Candidatus Finniella inopinata: one gene and its partner. The protein of the gene in region 1 interacts with the protein of each later gene in a pairwise test. Links are inferred from orthologs where the notes say so. Each region holds a gene or a part of one and is shown on either strand. Other genes may lie near its edges. The genes, in order: gyrA and gyrB.

What was found.
Region 2: the proteins of gyrA (region 1) and gyrB interact in binary tests that used the Escherichia coli proteins (3 or more experiments, as listed by UniProt). The link is inferred for Candidatus Finniella inopinata from one-to-one orthologs.

Annotation. Positions count from the first base shown.
Region 1 is NZ_SCFB01000014.1:6,198-17,631, forward strand. The notes cover bases 5,230-8,577. They hold gyrA (DNA gyrase subunit A), read right to left. Parts: upstream 8,178-8,577; coding sequence 5,430-8,177; downstream 5,230-5,429. Other genes in these bases: EQU50_RS07225 (metal-dependent hydrolase), read right to left, coding at 5,230-5,411; EQU50_RS07235 (hypothetical protein), read left to right, coding at 8,348-8,560. In the rest of the region: EQU50_RS07200 (hypothetical protein), read left to right, coding at 1-294; EQU50_RS07205 (DsbA family protein), read right to left, coding at 309-1,061; lpxK (tetraacyldisaccharide 4'-kinase), read right to left, coding at 1,152-2,144; EQU50_RS07215 (phasin family protein), read right to left, coding at 2,377-2,844; EQU50_RS07220 (phosphoglycerate kinase), read right to left, coding at 2,956-4,278; more of EQU50_RS07225, read right to left, coding at 4,389-5,229; EQU50_RS07240 (carbohydrate-binding module family 20 domain-containing protein), read right to left, coding at 8,591-11,038; EQU50_RS07250 (hypothetical protein), read right to left, coding at 11,409-11,434. UniProt on the Escherichia coli protein: A type II topoisomerase that negatively supercoils closed circular double-stranded (ds) DNA in an ATP-dependent manner to maintain chromosomes in an underwound state.
Region 2 is NZ_SCFB01000004.1:123,660-134,801, forward strand. What follows is about bases 4,255-7,310. They hold gyrB (DNA topoisomerase (ATP-hydrolyzing) subunit B), read right to left. Parts: upstream 6,965-7,310; coding sequence 4,544-6,964; downstream 4,255-4,543. Other genes in these bases: EQU50_RS02460 (hypothetical protein), read right to left, coding at 4,255-4,522; recF (DNA replication/repair protein RecF), read right to left, coding at 7,008-7,310. Outside these bases: EQU50_RS02440 (MFS transporter), read right to left, coding at 1-1,057; EQU50_RS02445 (MFS transporter), read right to left, coding at 1,117-2,418; EQU50_RS02450 (uracil-DNA glycosylase), read right to left, coding at 2,519-3,262; EQU50_RS02455 (ribbon-helix-helix domain-containing protein), read left to right, coding at 3,287-3,499; more of EQU50_RS02460, read right to left, coding at 3,503-4,254; more of recF, read right to left, coding at 7,311-8,189; EQU50_RS02475 (hypothetical protein), read right to left, coding at 8,236-10,578; dnaN (DNA polymerase III subunit beta), read right to left, coding at 10,713-11,142. UniProt on the Escherichia coli protein: DNA gyrase negatively supercoils closed circular double-stranded DNA in an ATP-dependent manner to maintain chromosomes in an underwound state.

The DNA of each region.
Region 1 (11,434 bases):
TTAAAAAGTTATAAAACACTCTATATTATCAACTACCAATTACCTGACCACCAACTAAAAGAGCTCAGTAAAGCTTTGGCAAAAAGCAGAATGAACCTGAATTTCACAATTATTGTATGTCATCATGAGGTCGAAAATCGGAAAATTGATGATAACATCGTTCTTCGAAAAACAGCTTGTCTACATTGGGTCAATAACTGGTATTGGGACACGTCGATTTTAGACGAATTCAAACTTGATCCCAAGATCCTTGAGGGGCTTAGAGAATCATACAAGTCTGACAAAACTCAGTAATTTTTGGATCAATGTCAGTTCGTGGGCAACTTTTCCAAAAGTTTTTCTATGGATTTTGGTTTAGGCCAAGTTTGGACAACTTTACCGTTCACCAAAAAGGCCGGTACGTAATCCAACGATTTACCAAAATCCAAGGTTGCCTGTAAGTGGTTCGCCGTTAAGGCATCCTCTAGCGTGGAATCTTCCAGATCTGCTTGCTCTATTTCCTGAAAGCTGAAGCCATTACGCAGGGCAAAAAGTTTTACGAAAGCCCCTTCTATATTCGTTTGAACGTCAAGGTCCTCCGCCAATTTATCAACGTCCATTTTTAACTGTTCAGCGGTTTTTTCCAACGCCTCTTTTAGAAGCTGTCTGCGTTTCTTGGTGGATTCTTCCAAAACGGGATCCAACCATTCATCTTGGTGAGTCAGGAAAAATTGCATAAGCTTGATAACGTTTTGGTTTCCGCGCCGCCAGATCAATCTGGCAACGGTATAATCTAAGCGATGAAAAGGCAAAAGGCGGAATGTAAATCTGACATGCCCCATTTCAATAAAGTTTTTTTCAATTTCGGGAAAAAAGTTTTTTTCATAATCGGCGCAGTGGTTGCAGGTGGGTGAAAAGTACATAATAATATGGACCGGCGCGTCTAGACTTCCCAATACAACCTCAGCCAATGCCTTATCTGCTGAAGAAGTTGGTGGAACGTCAAAAACGCGTTCCGCAATCGCCAGATTAGGAACCACTATCGCCAAAACGGCTAAAGCACACAATCTCGAAAAACGCATTATTCTTCTTTTAAAAAAGCTTTCTCTACCTATTAGTATTCATCAAGTTTTCAAAAATCACCAGTATTTTTAAAAAGGCTGAATGACTTTTCATAATCCGCTTTCGTGGACAGGTGAGAGACCAAAGTGGTGCGCCAAAGCCTTTTCAAACGAATGCCGCTGATCAAATTGCAAAACAACAGGCAAGGTGAGTACTGCATTCTTGTAAGGTTCTGGTATCCTAAATTGGTCTTTTTCTGTTGTGATCAAGGGCGCATCATGCAACTGTGCAAGACGTTCAAGTTTTTGCATATCAATAATGGTGTAAGGGTGATGGTCAGCAAAATCGACGAAATCTTTAATAACAAAATCTTGCTCCTCTAAGGTATAGCGGAACTTTTCTGGATACCCTATACCCGCGAAGGCGACTACAGGCTGTGGCTTTAAAGAGGAGGTCGCTGTTAATCTGGCTGTATATTGGAATGAAAACGAGCTAAGGCCTTTAGGCTTTTTGAAATTTTCCTTATCACCCACAAATAAAACCGCTTGTGCTCTCTTTAAGCCTTTTTGAAGCGGTTCTCTTAATGGGCCGGCAGGAAAGACCAAATTGTTTCCCAAACCCTGGATACAATCAATCACGATCAAACTGTAATCTTTGATAAGCCTGGAATTTTGAAGTCCATCATCCATCACCAAGATGGTGGCTCCAGCTGCAATAGCGGCCTTTGCAGCTGCAACGCGGCTAACCCCCGTCCATGTGGGCGCATGGGCTGACAGAAGCAGTGGTTCATCGCCAACCTGAAGGTAAGTGTGTTTAGAGGCGTCAACGCGCGCAACGTCACGAAAATATCCACCATACCCGCGGCTTAGAATATGGGGCTGGTGGCCCATTTCTTTTAGTATTTTAACAATCGCAATAACTGTGGGAGTTTTACCAGCCCCCCCCATAACCAGATTGCCCACACAAATAACAGGCACAGAAACCTTGTACGGTTTACGGTGTGATTCCTTCCAACAGGATAGACGATAATAAATCCAAGATAATGGTTTTAGAAGGTGACTAATAAATGAATCACGATGCCAAAACTGAGGGGCTTTAAACAACGTTATGACTTCCTTAAAATTCACCTTGTCTAAGTTCTAACCTATATCGTCTGGGATTTAAAGACATACATCAAACACGAAAGGCAATTATAACCCAATGCCGTTTGATACACTCGATGGTGACAAGAGTAACCCCCCAAGAGATTTCACCATAGGGAAAATTTCAGGAGTCTGAGCTTCCCAAACTTTTATAAATTACGGTCACAATATTCACATCCTCATCAAACCACTGCTAGTGGGTCCTTGAGGAATGTTTGTTCAAAGATTGCGCGCCATCTTTGAAACGATCTTGTACAAGACTATAAACATCCTTATGGGACTTTAGAACGATGTCGGAAATATTCGAATGATGATCAACTGCTTTGAAAAGGCTTTGTTTAACGTTATCCGCATGAGCCTTTAACTTTTCCTTAGAGGCTGGACTTTGCATGACCTCTTTAAAAGAAGACTGCATCTCTTCAAAGGTTTGACGCATAAATTGTGTTTGAAGCTGGGCAATGTTTTTTATTACGTCAACGGCCATTTTTTGCGCATCGCTTAAAGCATCAAGATTCTTTTTATGGTGACTCAGTATTGCTTCATGATCAATTTTTGGCATTTTAGAAGCCATACTCTTGAATGCCTCATGGGCTGAGTGTTCGGATTTTTCTGTATTTTCTTTTTTGCTAGCCTTAGCATCTTTTTTTGCAGTTGCAACCATCTCTCATACTCCATACAATTTTACTAAAAGTAATTAGACATTGTTACCGATAGCTCGTCAACTGTCTAACTTGCTTCATTAATTTATTACTAATATATGCTAGAAAGGTTTCTAAATGGTTAACGCCTGTTGCTTTGCTTTTTCCAAAGCTTCTAATCCCGGTAATTTCTTACCTTCTAACCATTCCAAGAAAGCTCCCCCGGCGGTTGAAACGTAATTTAATTTGTCTGTAACGTTGGCTAGTTTAAGTGCTGAAAGAGTGTCACCCCCACCTGCAACCGTCAAGGCTTGCCCTGTACAATCAGCCATAGCCTTCGCCACAGAAATCGTACCTTGTGCAAAAGCTGGATATTCAAAAGCCCCGACTGGACCATTCCAGATAATTGTTTCCGCCCTCTTGAGCACAGAGGCGATTTTCTCACTTGTTTTAGGACCAATATCAAAAATCTTCTGTCCCTTAACCACCGAATTAACTGATTGAGCAGTCCCCTTGGAATCTTTTAAATCAGCTGCTGTCACAACGTCGTCAGGCAGAACAATCGTAGCTTTTTTATCCATTTTCAAGATTTTAGTTGCCGTGGGCAAAAGATCAGGCTCATAAAGCGAATCACCAATATTAACCCCTTGTGCTGCCAAGAATGTATTGGCCATGGCACCCCCAATAATCAGGATGTCTACCTTTTGGCACAAATTTTCTAGCAATTCCAACTTTGTAGAAACCTTTGACCCCCCGATAATGGCCATAAGGGGACGCCGCGGGTTGCCCAAACATTTCGTCAGATACCGGACTTCTCTCTCAAAGTGAAAGCCGGCCACACTGGGCAAATAGTGAGTGATGGCCTCTATGGAGGCGTGCGCACGGTGGGAACACGAGAATGCTTCGTTCACGTACAAATTAGCATGTTCTGCTAGCTGAGCCGCAAGGTACAGGTTGTTGTCTTCCTCACCCGGCGCAAACCTCACGTTTTCTAGTAACACAACAGTTTTAGGGGGTAACGTGGACAACGCGTCTTGGACCCTAAGTCCGGCGTAGTGGTTCACAAACTGGACCGAACAATCCAAAGCCTGTTCCAAAGGTTTTACCAGGCTTTTCAAAGAATACTTTAAATCCCACTCAGACTCGTTCCTGCTGGCCTTGGGCCTTCCAAAATGCGACAGCAGCATAACCTTAGCCTGATGTTCTAAAAGGTACGTTACGGTATTCCTAATGGCGACAAGGCGGCTTGTATCCGTGACCACCCCATCATGCATGGGCACGTTCAAATCAACCCTTACCAAAACAGTTTTGCCTGATAAGTCTTGATTTATAAGGGTAGGTAATGATGTCATGAAACCTTCATCAATATGTTGCTGGTTACTTGCGGCCGTGGAGGCATGGATGCACCCAAAAACCCCAAAAATCAAATAAATGATGATGCTCGTTCGCAATCTCATGGCACTTTAACCCTTTTAATAAAACAAATAAATTCCTTTTATTAAAATTTACCATGAAACTTGTTAACAAAAAGTGAAGCCCAATCTTGCTTTTTCTATTTTACTTCGAATTAGAAAAATGCTTTTTCAAAAATTTCTAAGATTGTAGCAAGCCCTACAGATCCGATAGGGAATTCGACTTTTGCGATGGGTGTGACACGATCTCCCTTTTCATTAATTTCAAACTCAACACCCCAAAGACCCAAAAGACTGGGGCCCGGAAAACCAAAGCGGTTATCGGTGATGGTGATCTGACGGTTCGTAGGGCCATAAGTGACAAAATAACGTTGGCTTGTAAACCAGGTAAAAATGGCGACGTCTGGATCCTTTAAAAAGTTATAAGACGGTATGTCCTTTGGCTTTTCAAATGTTGTCCATTCAATGGTTTTGGGGGCCCAGGTGGACAGAAACCCGATGCGCAAGGAATGATTATCCTCAACCACCAGCCGTCGCAGGAAAATTTGAAACATGGTTGTATAGGCTTTAACCGAAGGAATCGAAGAGTAGCTTTCAGTTGCCAACTGGGAACGGCATAGATCCTCTGCCTTTTCATTTTGGGCCAATCCTAAAAACAAATACCCTGTTGTCAATATCAACGCCAGCGCTGAACAGGTTGTGACAAGCAACCTTCTTAATGGAAAAAATAGGCCCACCAACACAGATGCTAACAACGTCAAAGAATAGACAGGGTCAATGATAGGAATGGCTGAAAGGGCGAAACGATGATTTGAAAAAGGAGCCAACAGTTGGGTTCCATATACGGTGAATAAATCCAGCAAAGGATGGGTTAAAAGCGCCCAAATCATTAAGCCTACCCAAGCAGACAAGGAATCGTCCTTGCCTTTTGCTTGGTACCATCGCCAAACTAAATACCCCAACACGGGCCCTAAGACAGGCCCAAACCACAGCGAATGCGTTACGCCTCTGTGGTACAAAATTTCCGCAAATGGATTGGAAGAAAATCTTACCAAAACGTCCAGGTCTGGAAGCATGCCTATAGCGGCACCCCAACCCAGCGCCCGCCGTCCTAAAGACTTTTGAAAGCCAACTTGGCCGACAGAGGCCCCTAAAATCCCCTGGGTTACAAGATCCATATTTTGTTACTCAAAAGATTATTCTGGTGAATTTGAATCCAAAACAACAGCTGTATCGACGGTTGCAATATCGTCATCAACGTCCTCGTCCTCGCCAACTGGGATGCAGCTGACAGCCACCACTTTTTCATCATCATCCACCCGGAAAATGATCACCCCTTGGGCTGACCGGCGGGTGATACGAACATCGTGAATCGGACACCGCATCAGGCGCCCTTGATCCGTTACCAGCAAAATCTGGTTATCCGGCATCACAGGGAACGAGGCTGCCACGCCGCCATTTCGCGCATTAACAGCAATGCTGGTGAACCCAGAGCTCCCTCGGTTGGTGGTTCGATACTCATAGGCCGAGCTTCGTTTACCAAACCCTTTCTCCGTAATCGTCAAAATGAATTGTTCTTGGGCAGCTAATTCTTGGAAGCGTTCCGGTGATATCTTGACATCCAGATTTTCTTCCTCACCCTCCTCAACAATGACTTCCTCTTCCGTTTGATTCGCCAACTGACGGGCCTTCGCGGCTTGCCTCAGGTAAGCCTGGCGTTCTTCAATATCCAATTTGCCTTGGTCTAAAATGGCCATGGAAATAACGTGATCATCCTTGCCCAGACGAATACCGCGCACACCATTGGAATCACGGCCTGCGAAAATGCGAATGTCTGTGACATTAAAGCGGTTGCAAATGCCCTTATAGGTGGACAGCATGACGTCGTCCGTCTCGTAGCAAAAGGCAACGGCGATCAACTTTTCAGTGTCGTCTAGCTTCATGGCCCTTTTCCCATTCGATGGGATATTGGCGAAATCTTCCAGCTTGTTTCGGCGGACATTACCAAGGGATGTGGCAAACATTAAGTACGGCTCTTGACCCTCAGCGGCCTCTTCCGATCTGACCAAAACGGTGGTGATCGTCTCGCCAGGCGCCAAAGGCAACAAGTTTATCATAGCGCGACCGCGGGCTGTTGGTGACGCTAAGGGAAGGCGATAAACCTTCATTTTGTAAACTTTGCCCAAACTGGAAAAGAACAAGACAGGATCGTGGGTGTTGGCCACAATCACGTCGCTGACGACATCTTCCTCTTTGGTGGTCATGCCCGATCGGCCCCTGCCCCCGCGTTTTTGCGAACGGTAAGTTGATAACGGAACACGCTTAATATACCCGCCCAAGCTGACGGTTATAACCATGTCTTCGCGTTGGATCAGGTCTTCCATCTCAACCGATGAATCGCCGTCCTCGATTTGGGTTCGACGCGGGGTCGCAAACTGGGCCTTAATTTCTAAAAGTTCAGCCACCAAAATATCCAAAACCCGCTGGCGCGAGGCTAAGATGGCTAAGTATTCCTGGATCTGGGCCACAATCTCGTGCAGGTCATTGCTGATTTTGTCCCGTTCCAGGCCTGTCAAGCGATGCAGACGCAAATCTAAGATGGCCTGGGCTTGGGTTTCCGTTAATTTGTATTGGCTTTGATCATCGGCATCTTCATCGACCAGATTGATAAGGGGGGCCACGACGCTGGCGTCCCATCCCTTGGCCATCAGCTCAATCTTGGCTTGCTGACGATCAACCGCAGCCCGAATCAAGGCGATAATCGGGTCAATGTTGGCAACGGCGACGGCGAATCCCAACAAGATGTGGGCTTTTTCACGGGCCTTGGCCAATTCAAAACGGGTCCGCCGGACGATGACTTCTTCGCGGAATTCTAAGAATGCCTTTAAAATACGAACCAAAGACAGTTGCTCAGGGCGACCATGAACCAACGCCAGCATGTTAAAGCTGATGCCGGTTTGCAGCTGGGTGTATCGGTAAAGCTGGTTCAAAACCACCTCGGCCACAGCATCGCGTTTCAGCTCTATAACAACACGAAGGCCGTCGCGGTCCGATTCGTCCCGAAGATCGCTGATCCCTTCGATGACTTTTTCTTTGACTTGTTCGGCTATTTTTTCAATCATTCGGGCTTTGTTCACCTGGAACGGCACTTCTGAAATGATGATGGCTTCCCGGTCATTTCGAATCGATTCGATCGACGTTTTGCCACGCACCGTAATGGTACCCCGCCCCGTGCGATAGGCTTCATGCAGGCCATAGCGGCCCATGATAATACCACCCGTTGGGAAATCGGGCCCGGGGACAATTTGCATCAGCTCTGGCAGTGACAAATCTGGGTTTTCCACAAGGGCGCAACAGGCGTCAATAACTTCACCCAAGTTGTGGGTTGGCACGGTTGTTGCCATTCCAACGGCAATACCGCTGGTTCCATTCACCAACAGGTTGGGAAAACGCGCGGGCAGAACCTTGGGTTCTTCCATTGTTTCGTCATAGTTCGATTGAAAATCAACGGTGTCTTTGTCGATGTCTTCTATAATGGTGTGGGCGGCTTTGCTTAGGCGCGCCTCGGTATATCGGGATGCCGCCGCTGGGTCACCATCCATCGATCCAAAGTTTCCCTGCCCGTCAATAAGGGGCAGCCTTAGGCTGAAATCTTGGGTTAGCCGCACCATGGCGTCATAAATAGCCATATCACCGTGGGGGTGATATTTACCCATGACGTCACCAACGACGCGTGCGGACTTGCGATATGGGCGGTTATAATCGTTCCCAGCTTCCTTCATGGCATACAGAATGCGACGGTGGACCGGTTTTAAACCGTCCCGCACATCAGGCAGGGCCCGTGATACGATAACGCTCATCGCATAATCAAGATAGGAGCGTTTCATCTCCTCTTCGATAGAAACCGGTTTGGTGTCGGTGGTCAGGGCACCAGAGCTTGTCATACGTATACCATTCAAAAGTTAAGTCTGAAAACAACCTCACCACCTTAGCACTTTCTTTGATTAAAGTGGATTTTTTTAACATGCTGTTAACCGTTTTTTAACTTTTTCTTCTTGATTTTTTGCCAGAAAAGACTATCTATAGTGGTAGAGATCTTTAAGGAGTAACGGACATGATTTCCCTTACAACTGCCCCCGAACTGCAATCGCAACTGCAACAGTGTCAGCAACAAAAAATGCAGCTGGAACATGACATGCAGAACAGCCCCAGGAAGCCCCGGGGAACTGTGGATTTTGACCTTTATCGTATGAAACGCGTCAAGACCGAACTGCAAGATCGCATAACTAAGCTTAACAGCGTGCTGCACCCTAATATTATCGCTTAGGTTTTGCTTGGCCCGAATGCTTGGTTTTCGTTATGACCAAGTATCGTTGACGCTTGTTGTGCCCGGAATGGTCTTGTCAGATCCGCTGAGCCAAGTCACAGATGTGCCGCTTTTTTTTATGTACTTATAAGCTATAGGAAAACTAGGATTGTTAAAGATCACTGTCTTAGTCCATGTAGGATAAGAGGTTGGAGACATAATCACGGCATTTGCTGTGTTCCAGCTCCCCAACTCGGTTGAACTGCCTATCACATAAACATTTTGCCCCCATGCGGTGTACGCTGAACCCACTCTAAAGCTAACGGTCGAAGAACCACCGCCTCCACCGCCACTATAAGAGTGGGCCTCAGAACCTCCAGTTCCGGTTGAAGAAATAGTCAGAGAAGTAGAAGTTCCCTCCTGTGCAGCAATAGTCCCATCTGAATTTATCACCGCAAATTTATAGGGAACGGTATATGGACTTACCGTGGAACCGGCTGGAAAGCTGATAGGGATAGTTCGCCATAAATTCGCCAGTGCCGGACTAGCCCCTTGATTCATCATGATATTCAAAAAGTCGGGGCGTATTGCCCCATTGCCCAACAATGGATGACTGCCAACAACACCCATTTGTTGCCCAAGGCTTGTAGTGGCATTATTCACTTGGAACACCACTGACCTCGCGCTCAGGCCTGTTGGGTATTGCAAGACAAAGAACTTGGCATTTCTAGAGGGCAATATTAAGGAGGATCCACCAGTAATAGAAACGAAGGCGGTTGAACTTTTCGTATACTTTATACCAGCATCCGACACGTCTTGATAATAGGAACCCCCGGCGTTGGTAGCACTGTTGTAGGTAGTGTCAGGTATATAAAGATTATTAGGCACATAAGCAGGCGAAGAAGGAGGAGGAATACTAAGGTCGTTTAGCGGAATGGTCCGTGACCTTCCCCCTTTATTAATCAACGCAAAGCCAAACTGGCGCGCAATCAAAAGAACATCGCTATTTAAAGCCACCATGTATTCGTGAGGAGCCATATTTGCATCCATCGCCTTTCTAAAGGCCAGCGCATTTTTTATGATATTTTTGCCTTTAGGATTAAACGAAACATCGTACACGTCTTTATCATCATCAAAACGTATGATTAAAGGCGACCCGTCCCGCCTTGATAACATATAGGCTATGGCCAGTTGAGAATCGATCATATTTGCCAGATCATTGCGATTAAAGGTACAGGCGGCACACGCATTCGGCAGGTTCGCTGGTGTATCCGTATGTGTGTGAACACTTTTGGGAGTTGTGTAAAATTTATGGAAACCTCCTGTGGAAATGTTCGGATAAAAGTCATGGCCGGCGGAAAGAGTAACGGCAGACTGCGTGTTTCCAAGGCTTGCGGGCGCAACAAGGGTTGAAACAGACGCATCATTAGCAAAGACATTACCCACCACATCTTGTAAAGCAAAGTCAAGCACTGGCATAATGGCGACATAGGGGCTAAGGGTCGGTACAGTCACATTGAAAGCCTCCCCATAGCCGTAATTAAAAGTCACCCCTGCGGTTCGGGCTTGCGATAAGATTGCATTCCAATCAGAAATCGGGATTTGTTTTAAACCATCGACACGAAGTCCGGCTACACTCAAATCTTTCAAAAGCTTTAGATAATTGACAATCATTTCCTGTACCTTTGTGTGGCCAGTATTTAAATCAGGACCAAATTTCCAAGTTGTTTGCGCTTGGCTAGGAATATCCCAGTTTGGTTCCCCTTGGTAGGCATTAAAAAATCCTGAGGGGAAGTTTATGGAAGAAAGCGTAGGTGTGGACCCTCCAGAGGGGATAGTCATAGGATGAAGGACACTGGGGTTCGTAATAGCAGAACTTTGAGAACCAGTCCCCGCTAGATCAAAAGACACCTGGTTGAACTGCACATCCATAATAATACCAAGGGCGTATCCCTGGGCCGCCGTTATCAGAGCCTTTAAGTCAGCCATAGTGCCATACCGGGGACTGCCCAAGTAATATCCGATGGCTGTCGTGCCATCTGTGGCCGTTGTTCCGTATTTCTTAGGGTCAGTACCCCCAGTTGCCTCTAATCCACTAGCAGTAGTTGCATAATTTGAGTCCAACACACAAATATAGTTTGAATAACCAAGAAACCAAACATCTGGATATTGTTTGTCCGAGGGACCAAGCTTTGGTTTCGTTCCATCCTGCGCAGGGGAACAATACTGAAAGGGCGGTAGTTGAATGTGCGTATATCCCTTGTTCGCAAGATCCTGAAGTTTAGCGCTGTTTAAGATGTCCGTCGAAGCCCCTGTAAACGTAGCACCCGCTGTTCCGGGACTACTAATAATAGGCATATCAAACGCATGATAAATAGCAGCCGGTCTTGGATTGGCCGCACTAAAAAGAAATGTTGGCCCGTTCAACGTATTTGAGCCTGTCGCATAGGCGCAGGTGCCAACAGACAAAAAAAGTCCTATAAATTTTTTAATACTCATTATTTTAATCTCAATAAATTTTTTATTAATTATAGCGCAATAGATATTAACAATAAGTTAATATTACGCAAACACAAATAGACTCACCATGATTATACAACGGGGCATTTTTCACACAGGGTCACACGCATACACACCATTTAGGATTACGAAGCACGCAGTCTTTAAATCAATTTCTGAAGCCCAATTTTCTGGTTGACTTAACAGCCTAAAATCACCTAACTTCAAATCCAACAAGTCCCCATCGTCTAGAGGCCTAGGACACCACCCTTTCAAGGTGTAAACACGGGTTCGAATCCCGTTGGGGACGCCATTTTTTAGTTGGCTTACAACTATAGAGCGCCTTTTTATCTTCGTACGCTCCACAAAACTAAAAACTAATACCATTCTCCTTCA
Region 2 (11,142 bases), on another replicon or contig:
GATGCAAACTAAGAATTAGTGTCTGCAATATGAATATATGGATGGGGCTGCTGCTGACTTCTAATAGAAACGGAAGTAACGCCATTAAAATCAATGCCATGAATCCCCTTACTTTTAATATTTTAAGAGGATAGATATAATAACTCATCCATGACCACCCAATCGCAACAAAAATTGTAACAAAAGCAACCCATAAATTATGACTAATGATATCTTCCGGTGAATAACCAAATTTTGTTTTTAAGACAGGGATAAAGTACATATAAGCAAGGTAAAAGGTAAGGGGCCACCCACAGTAAACAAGAAAATAATAAAAAGAAGTTGAATAAGGAATTTTCTCTTTCCAATCTTCTTGGTGGCGCATTTTAGGAAGCTTTTTTGTTCCAGAGATGTTGTTAACTTGTTCCGAACGCGCTCTTTTAATTTTTTCTTTTAACGCAAGGAACTCCGGTGTTTCTCTAAGGCGTGTTCTGGCAACTGACCCCACCAGTGCTATGCAAGCACCTATCCAAAAAGCCATACGCCAATTAAATCCATAGTGCGTTGCCAAAGCCGCCACACACAAGGCCGCCAACGAACCAAAGTTAGAAGCTATGCTGATAAAAGAAACAGCCGGATATTGATGGGGAGGTTTTGTTATTTCTGTAACGTAAATTTCAGCGCCCATGATCTCACCTAAAGAAGATAACCCCTGAACCATACGACAAGCTGTCACGACCCAAGCAGCGGTGACACCAATTTGTGCATAGGTGGGCAAGTTGGCCATAATCATGCATGATATAGCCATCATCGTTGTCGTAAGGATAACAGTAGTTTTACGGCCAATATTGTCACCAATGTAGCCAAAAAATAGCGCACCAAAAGGTCTGAGAACATAGGTGGAACAAAAGGCGAAAGCCGTTAACAAAGAGGCAGTATGAACGTCTGTTTTTGGAAAGAACAACTCATTCAACAAGACCGCCATATGCACATAAAGCATAAGGTCGAAATATTCTAAAAATGTTCCAATCTGCAGTAACCCAATGGCTTCTTTTTGTTGACGGGTTAACCGGGTCATAAATGTCTCCTTATAAAAAGATTTTCAATTACTCTCCAGGCAGAAAGGGGAACATAGTTTTATGCCGCATGGACATGGGGTGCGACCTCTAAAGCCTTAAAGATGGCCTTAGACTGCAACTTTTCTAAACTTTCAAAATGGCGAGCTCCCCAAATGTATGCCAGAAAAATAGGAATTCCCAAGATTGCAAGGGCATAATGGCCAAAAATACCAGACAAATATACAAGTCCAAAAGATGAAATAATATGCATTAAGGCTCTCGAAGAGGCATAGTTAACATTGGTGAGCGTAAAACGTTTTCCAATTGGAAACCTGCTTATGCATATTGGATCTGCAGGATTTGTGCCTCCCCTACCAATCAAAAGCAAACATTGAACAACGAATATGTGCCAGGCTGAAGAAGAATAATGCAAAAGGAAAGGTAGAGCACAAAAAATGAAAAAACAAAAAATTGATTTAAATTTTAATATGGGAATAGGATGAATATATCTGACGATGTACACAAGGATAGCGTAAACAGCTATTTGAAAAAGAGACAATAAGAAATTATGAAAAATAATGTCTTCTGACGAATACCCCAAACTTTTCAAAGTTGGATTGAAATAAATAAACGCTACATAAAAAACAAAAGGGTATGAACATTCCGTACAAAAGTAGGCCAACATGTCTCGTCTGTTGGTATGAGAAACTGGAACCGAACTTTTCTGCAATTTCTTGCGTTCACGTTTTTTTTGTAAATGCGATATAAATTCTGGCGTTTCTCGAAGGCGTGTTCTTGCAAGGGAACCGACAACAGCTATTACGGCACCAATCCAAAAAGCAATTCTCCAATTCATTCCACAGTGAGTTACAAGATTAGCAATAGCAAGAGCAACAGCCCCGCCAACAGAAGAGGCTAAGATAATACTCGCAACACCAGTATATTGAGCAGGAGGAGTCGTTGATTCGGTGATATAGACGATAGCCCCCATAATTTCCCCCATTGATGACATTCCCTGAATAATTCGGCAAGCCGTCACTATCCATGTTGCGAATATTCCAATTTGTGCATAGGTAGGAACGGTGGCCATCACTATACATGATGTAGACATCATCATCGTCGTTATTATAACGGTCGTTCGGCGGCCAATATTGTCTCCGATGTATCCAAATAAAAGGGCACCAAATGGCCTCAGAACATAGGTTGAACAAAAAGCAAAAGCGGCAACTAAGGAGGCAGTATGGGGGTCTGCTGCGGGGAAAAATAATTCATTCAGCAAGACCGCCATATGCACATACAGCATAAGGTCGAAATATTCTAAGAATGTTCCAATCTGCAGTAAGCCAATAGCTTCTTTCTGCTGTCGAGTCAAACTGGCCATAACATTTCACTTTATTAGCAGGAACCCATAAACTCACATACTCCGTTGGTGTTGTTTATATCTATCAGAAAAGTTGAGAAATTTTCACCTTGACATTTTCTTACTTCATGTTTGATTTTAGCATTTCTTCAACCTTCAAGAAATCCTGCCATACCAAAGCTTTTTGACCGGGTGATCTTAACAGGTAAGCGGGATGAAAAGTAGCCAAAGCTTTTATCGCCAGGCCGTCATGTGTCGCATAATCACGCCAAATACCCCGAAGACGCATGATACCATCGTTGCTGTTTAAAAGGGTTTTTGCCGCCACACCGCCCAGAAAAACAAGAATTTTTGGTTGCACCAATTCAATATGTTTTTGGATGAATGGTTGGCACAGGGCAATTTCTTGGGTCGTTGGGGGGCGGTTGCCGGGGGGGCGCCAGGGAATGATATTGCTGATATAGGTGTTGGTTCGATCAAGGCCAACGGACTTCAAAACCTTGTCTAACAATTGACCACTTTGCCCGACAAACGGTAACCCTTGCCGATCCTCGTCCGCGCCCGGAGCCTCACCCACCAACATAATGGGGGCCTTGGGGTTGCCATCAGAAAACACCAAATTCATGGCCGATTGTTTTAAATCGCAGCCTTCAAAATCCAGCATCGCATGCTTCAATTGTTGTAGCGTCTGGCACGCCAAAGCTGGGTGTTCATGGGAAACTGGGGCCCTTAAAATGGGTTGAGGAATCTGATTTTCTTGCACAGGTTCTTCTTTAAGCCGGTTACGGGGTTGATCATGCAACACGGAATTGATACCGTTGCTCTGGTACCAATCTAACAAATGCAAAAGTGTCTTCGTTTCCATGTCAGCAACCATACAGTAATATTGATGCAAAAACGATCGTTAAAAATAGCTGGCCATGCTACCAGTGTGGCTTTGGAACCTGAATTTTGGCAGGCCTTGGAGGATATTGCAAGACTCCAAAAAACTTCTTTGTCAGCCTTAATTGCCACCATAGACCGTCAGAAAGAAGCGGCCATGGGACGTAATTTAGCAAGCCAATTGCGCGTTTTCGTGTTGAATAGCTACCGAAACCTGTGAATTTTAATGAACCTTCGCATTGCTGGGATAATTAAGTTCGTGCTCTCGAGGGGAGTGTGAGGGCGATTTTATAGCCAGATGCCCACAATCTTGAGGGAATAAAAACTCCTTGAATTGGTCTGCAGTTACACCTTTATTTTTAAGAACCGCATTAACATGGTCCTTGTGCCGATCAAACTGATCTTCACCAGCGGACCTAATTCTGTCTGCAAATGGACATTTACGGATCATATCCTCGAAAATCCGTCTTACCCCCTCACTAAGAGGTTCGGAAGTTTTATGACAAATGGTAATTACAGAAGATGTTGACCACGCTTTGTTTGCGTTGTCTCCAATACGAAAACCAAAACTAGGATTATCCACGTCCTTTGACAGGCTACTATTCTGTGATTTCAAATCATTTAAAAAAGACCAACCCAATTTTGAAACAACAGCCGGTTGCTGGTCCGCATCAGTTTTGCAGGTGATATCGATCCAACTTTTGTTGACATCAGGGGAAAACCCCTCAGATCTAGCAACCGACCCCTGCCATGATTCATCCCAATCTGCATCCGGTTTTCTTATGACGAACGTACAATCATGGAATACCTGGTTAAAACCTTTACCCTCGTCTGGCACCCAGAAACCAAACTCCTCGCCGCTGTTTCTTAAAATCTCAGAAAGATGCCCCTCTAGCAGGTCAAGAATACTAATCACAAAATCTTGTTCTGCTGTTCTCAGGTTCTGGATCGACCCGTAATCTTTAAAGAATGCTTTGACGAATCTTGTTTTTTTTGAAAGGAAACCTCTAGCCAACATTCGAATAATTTTGGCATTTGCCTGTGCGTTCCCGGCTATTGAGTCTAGAAGTTCTAGTGTGCTCTCAGCAGTTTCTTCTTTTTCGTGCGGCTTTTCTTCTTTTTGCTGTTTTTCTTTAAGGACTTTTGACGTTAACACATTCGCTTTTTGTAAAGCCCCAGCCATTGCTGAATTTGCCTGCATAACGAAGAAAGCAAACAATAACAAACTTACTATTCTACTCATTCAATAATCACTCAGCCTGTATTAAGCGTCCAAATTAACAACCTTCAGGGCATTCGTTTGGATGAATTCCCGTCGTGGCTCTACAACATCACCCATCAAAGTCGAAAAAATTTCTTCCGCCTCTTCCAGGTGATTTAACTTAACCTGTAAAAGTGTCCGCACTTGCGGATCAAGGGTTGTTTCCCAAAGCTGGCTGGGGTTCATTTCACCCAAACCTTTATAGCGGTTAATGGTGACGCCTTTTCGACCTTGTTCCAAAAGGGCTTCGCCAAATTGAAGGGGGCCCATAATTGTTATGCCCAAACTGTCTTTCGAACGGGGCTCAAACATACATGCCTGTTCAAAAACTTCTTTTAATCGAGCTTTTATACTCAATAGATTTTTGATCTCTGGCAATGCTGGCAACACTGAATCAACAACCCAACTTTCTTGAACGCTAGACAGTGTCCGCTCAATCAGCAATCCATCAGCTTGTGGTTTGACAATCCACTTAGCCCTTGTCCTCTCAGCAGTTTGCAAATGCGACTGTAAAGTCTGGCAATAGTCGACTGCTTGTTCCGCCACAAAAGGCTGATCAAAGTAACCACTGAATAACAACTGCTCCAAAAGGTACACATTGCTAAAACGACGACTTAAGCTGTTGAAGGCTGTTCGCGCGCGCATAATAACGTCAGCAAATTGCCTTAAATCTTGACCTGCCATAACGGTGCCATTCGCCAATCTTAAACTGCCATCGGAACAGGCTGAATCCAGCAGATGCGTCTCTAAAGCCTTGTCATCTTTTAGATAAACCTCTGACTGGCCACGCTTCAGGCGATACAAGGGGGGCTGTGCAATATAAAGGTAACCACGTTCAATCAAGGCGCGCATTTGCCGATAAAAGAAAGTCAGCAACAAAGTTCGAATGTGGCTTCCGTCCACGTCCGCGTCGGTCATGATAATAACTTTGTGATACCGAATTTTATCGGCAGAAAATTCTTCCGGACCAATGCCGGTGCCAAGGGCTGTAATCAGGGTGCCAATTTCCGCGGATGCCAACATCTTATCGAAACGGGCTCGTTCGACGTTCAGGATTTTTCCTTTAATAGGCAAAATTGCCTGAAATTTTCGATCGCGCGCTTGCTTGGCTGAACCGCCTGCCGAATCCCCCTCAACGATGAAAATTTCACTTAAACTGGGGTCACGTTCTTGGCAATCAGCCAATTTACCAGGAAGCGAGGCCAAGTCCAGTGCCCCCTTGCGTCGTGTTAACTCACGGGCTCGGCGCGCTGCATCACGGGCCGCAGCTGCTTCTAAAACTTTTGAAATAATCGCCTTTGCATGGGCGGGGTTTTCTTCAAACCATGTTTGCAGGGCTTGGCTGACAGCCGCCTCAACCGCAGGGCGAACTTCAGACGATACAAGTTTATCTTTCGTTTGCGATGAAAACTTGGGGTCAGGAACTTTAACCGACAACACGCAAGTTAACCCTTCGCGAGCATCTTCCCCCGTTAAGCCCAACTTGGCATCTTTTTTGCCTTGCGCCGATTCAGCCACGTACGCCCCAACTGTTCGAGTCAATGCACCCCGGAAGCCCGCCAAGTGGGTTCCCCCATCCCGTTGCGGAATGTTATTGGTAAAACACAACATGGTCTCGTGATAGCTGTCCGTCCATTCCATGGCTACTTCAACGACAATGTCGTCCACAGTCGCCTTAAGGGTCACAGGCTGGGGGTGCAAAACGTTCTTGGCTTTGTTTAAGTATTTTACAAACTCAACCAACCCCCCTTCATAATGAAGCGAGACTTCGTATTCAGAGTCTGGCCGCTCGTCCCTTAGAACGATATGAACACCCGAATTCAAAAAGGCCAATTCACGCAAACGATGTTCAATGGTGGCGCGGTCAAAAGTGGTAATTTTAAAGGTTTCTTTTGATGGTAAGAATCGAACCCGGGTTCCCTTTTTGTCGCCAGAAGGCCCTACCACCGCCAGCGGCGCCAAGGGCACACCATGGGCAAATGTCATATGACAATGTTGACCACTGCGCCAGATATCCAACTCCAACACCTCTGACAAGGCATTCACAACCGAAACACCTACACCGTGCAACCCACCCGAAACCTTATAAGAATTTTGATCGAACTTACCACCCGCATGCAGCTGCGTCATGATAACCTCGGCCGCTGAAACGCCCATCTCCTCGTGAATATCCGTCGGTATACCGCGACCATTATCGCTTACTGATACATAGCCATCGACCTCTATCACCACGGTCACCTTGTCGCAATGACCAGCCAATGTCTCGTCAATGGCGTTATCGACAACTTCATAAACAAGATGATGTAAACCGGTGCCATCATCAGTGTCACCGATGTACATACCTGGACGCTTTCGAACCGCGTCTAGACCTTTAAGAACTTTAATAGAATCGGCGTTATAATTTTCTGAACGTTGGGGACTCATAATATTCCTTGGTAATTTTCCTTGGTAATTTTCCTGGATATTTTCAACCCGGATTAACCGTTGCCTGTTCGACCATAAAAAACTGCGCCTTTCCCATTAAAGCTTCAAACAACAAAGGATCCGTCCCCGTCAGCCACGTTTGAAGACGGCCTTTTGAGATTTCAGATTGCAGCACAGCCAGTTGCTCAAACAATACCATACGGTGATGAAAATCTAAATGAGCAATTATATCATCCAGTAAAAGAATTGTTAAACGCGGGTCGAAACAGATTTTATGGTGAATAAAGGCCATAATAACAGCGATCAGCAGAATTTTCTGTTCCCCGGTAGAGGCTTGGTCCGCGGTTATGTTTTTTTCTTGATGAATAACTTGCCAATCACTGCGATGGGGGCCGTACTTGGTCGTGCCACTTTCCTGATCCAAGCGACGATTCTGATAAAGAATTTGCTTTGCTAGAGCCTCAACCTCGGTCGCTGATTTTGCCAACACCCCATCGTCCACATCCCCCACCATGCGGGTTATGAACGCAGGGAAAAGGTTCGGGCGGTGCCCCGCTTCATTCAGCTTGTTCATTAATTGCTGGCGCGCAACGGCGATCGCCACCCCATGGCTTGCCAACTGGTCTTCAAGGGCGCTTAACCAAGACGCATCGCCCTGATTTCTTAAAACCATCAGACGTTCCCTTAGGGCCTGGTCATAACGGTTAAGGCGTTCAGCATGCAAAGGATCCTGGGCATAAATCAGACGGTCAATGAATTTCCGCCGAATAGAGGGTGATTCCAAAAAGATGCGATCGGTTTCGGGTGTCAGCCAAACGATATTCAGCCATTCAGCAAAGGGGGCCTGACTTCTGATCGGTTGATAATGCAATTTGTAAAGGCGTTTTTCTGTACCCTGAGGGGTCTTTTCCAAGCCAGTTGCCAATTGTGTTTCATCGTCTAACTGCAGACTGGCCGCCCACAGAAGGCCCGCTTGGGGCGAATGCCCCTGCTGGGTGATTTCACCCAATTTGGCACCCCTGAGGCCGCGACCAGGGCAGAACAAAGAAATCGCCTCTAATATATTGGTCTTGCCCGCTCCGTTCGGCCCCGTCAAAACAATAGGCCCCTGCCCCACCTGTAAATTCAAGCCTTGATAATTCCTGAATTGATGCAATGACACATGACGAATACCCTGATTCGCAGACGAAAGCGCATAGTCATAAGGTAAGGGGTGTTTGGTCAAGGGGCATTCTTTAGAAGTGTCTTTGGTTGTTTATACTCCATTCAGATCATTTTGCGGATTTTTTAAGACGCACATTAGTGTCACCTAAGCTGTGCTTATGTTTATGGCGCAGGGCAGCGGCCATGTCGGCGTAATCACCGGCCTCCACCCATTTGTCATAATGCGTACCTCCAGTTTGGTTATAAAGGTGAATGCGACGAGGGTGCAAAGCTGGAAACTCTTTCCTTGGACTGGTAAAACCAATCAAAGCTGTCTGTCCATCTTCCACAATTGATGGCCGTCCCCTTTTGGCCGATATGGGTACCCAAGAATAAACGTCATAACCATTTAAAATGACACTAATAAGGTCTGGCTGCAAGGGTTGAAGGGTCCAGTAATCTGTTGCGGTGTTAGTATACCACCCTCTGTTACCACCATCTTGCGTTGTTATAAAATCAATATCATGAATCAATTGTTTAATTAATCTTAAGTGGTTGGGATCAACTATTTTTACAATCTCCACAAGATGGGGATGCTTAAGGTCATTATATTTCTTTTTCAGAGCTTCCTTCTCAGCCTGTAAGCGTTTTATTTTCGTCTCTAATTCATCTCTGGCAGTTGCGATCATTACGTCAAACTCAGCTTTTGTAGGGTTTGGAACGCGTTCAATTTTCGAACTTTCAGCCTCATATTTTACTTGAAGTTCCTCCAGGGCTTTCAAATAAGGACCAAGCTTTTCTAACTGTTCATTTTCTTGAAGGGACCTTTTTTCAGCAGAGCTTTTTTCCAACTTTTGTGCCTCAAGTAACACAACTTCGTTAAGATTGGTCAGCGTAATCGCCCGATTATAGATTTCAGGATCATCCAAATTATCAAGGATTTGTTGCACATATTCGGCGTAACCTTGGGCATGTCTAAGGCTAAAGTAACCACACTCACCATTCCCCCTTGATTGCACCCAATACATAATTCTAGGTTCCCTTACAAAAACAGCTTTTTTAAAGTCAAAAACAGGCCTATGAACGTAAAACAGCTTTTGTTTCATCGCCTCTTTATCGATTTCTAGTTTTTGAACTTTTGAAATGTTCAGGGGCCGAGATAAGTCTTTGACTTTCTGTGGAAGATTCAATTTGCTGATAAGATTTTTTATTGCCCCGCCCCTAATCATTTCTAATGCTTTTTCATAAGATGGCCGTTTAAAGTCTTCTCCTCTACGCTCTTCCAGCTCTATCGACCAAGTGATTCCACCCTTAGCGACAGCCTTATAAGGGCTCTTTGGAATTTTATACTTAAATTGATCCACCACCTCATCGTCTGTTAAATCAGGATTACGAAGGATACTTTGAATCGCACTGACCATCGCCAACAAAACGGCTTCGCTTTCCGGGGATTGCTTGGTGTTTTGGTACGTAAAAATAGGGGGATCAATTTTTTCTAAATAACTTTGTCTAGTCTCAAGCATGCGATACTTTTCAATGGCAATCAAGGCATCGATAACAGTGGGCATGCCTTCAGAATCAGCAAGAAGCCTTTCAAAATTGAAATCTTTGGTTTTTAACTTCTCAATCATGGAGCGGGCAATCTGAAAGGCCTTTTCGGGAATAACCGTTTCCTGCAACTTCTCTGTCAAAGTTTCTAAATCTTTTAAAGGATTATCCCCCTGGACCAAGCTGGCAACGTAACTCTTAACAAAGTCGTTATGGTTATAATCCGCTTCACCATCATCTTTTTTTTCCTTTGCACGCAGATCATCAATCTCTTGTTGAATCTTCACATTATAAACCCGCCGCTCAAGGGCTTTACTTAAATAAGCATCGACATATTTCCAATACTCATCCTTGGTCATATAATCTTTTAACCAAGCTGTACCAGCTAAGATACCTTGAAGATCAGATTTTATAGCTGCAGAATCTAACACACCGGCATGTTTTTTAAAGGCTCCAAAAATAATCGCACTAACATGCGCAACATGCTGCTTTTCGTGTTCTTTATCTGCCTTATCAAATGTTTTTAAGTTCGCCCCTAAAGCTGCCTCTGTTAAACCATCTTGTTCTTTCAAAAACCTTGTCGCTTCCTGCAAAGCATTAATCATCAAACCCCGCTCGCCCTCATTAGCTGGTGTTTCGCTGATTCCCCCCACACCTTTACCTTCCCCTTTACTAACTAATCCAAGCAAAGTATCCGCTATATTTTTGGCCCTTGTTGGGTCTGACTCCCTTTTGAGATCATGGGCCAGGAAATTGGCCGCTTGAACCGCTTTGTTAACAGGATTGGCGTCAATTTTATAGTCAGCCTCTGCCATTTTCATTGCACTATCAAGGATGTCTTGTTTAAATTCAGCCTGCGCTACCCCCATGCTGACTGAAACCATTCCGACAGTTAAAAGACAATATTTGGCAAAATTTATCATAAGTCCAACCTTAAAATTTCCAATGAATACACCATATAAAATAGTATACCCTGCTTTATAAAATAGTATACCCTGCTTTGCAAACAAAAAGTTAATAGACCTGTTGATTTTATTTTACTCAGGGAAGAATCCTTTTAAACCCTCATCGGCATTAAAATAAAAGTCACATGAGGATTGCCGGTGGGTCGAATCAAGACCGACGATTCGGTATCAACCAACAATAACTCCATCTCTTCCGTTGGAACCTGGGCGGCGATATCCATTAAATAGCGAACATTGAAACAAACTTCCAAGGGTTGATCATAGGGGTAATCGACATCCAGCTCTTCTTCGGCCTTGCCTAATTCGTTACTTATGGCTGACAAGGTTGCTGTGTTGTTGGCCAGGCGCACCTTAATGGCCCGCACCTTATCATTGACAACGGTCCCCACCCGATCAACCGCCTCGGCAAACGCTTTGGTGGGCACAACCAACGTCTTGTCATTACTAATGGTTAAAGCCGATGAATAATCGGGGAAACCCCCATCAATCAATCGGGCACTTAAGACGGCCTGCATGGAATTA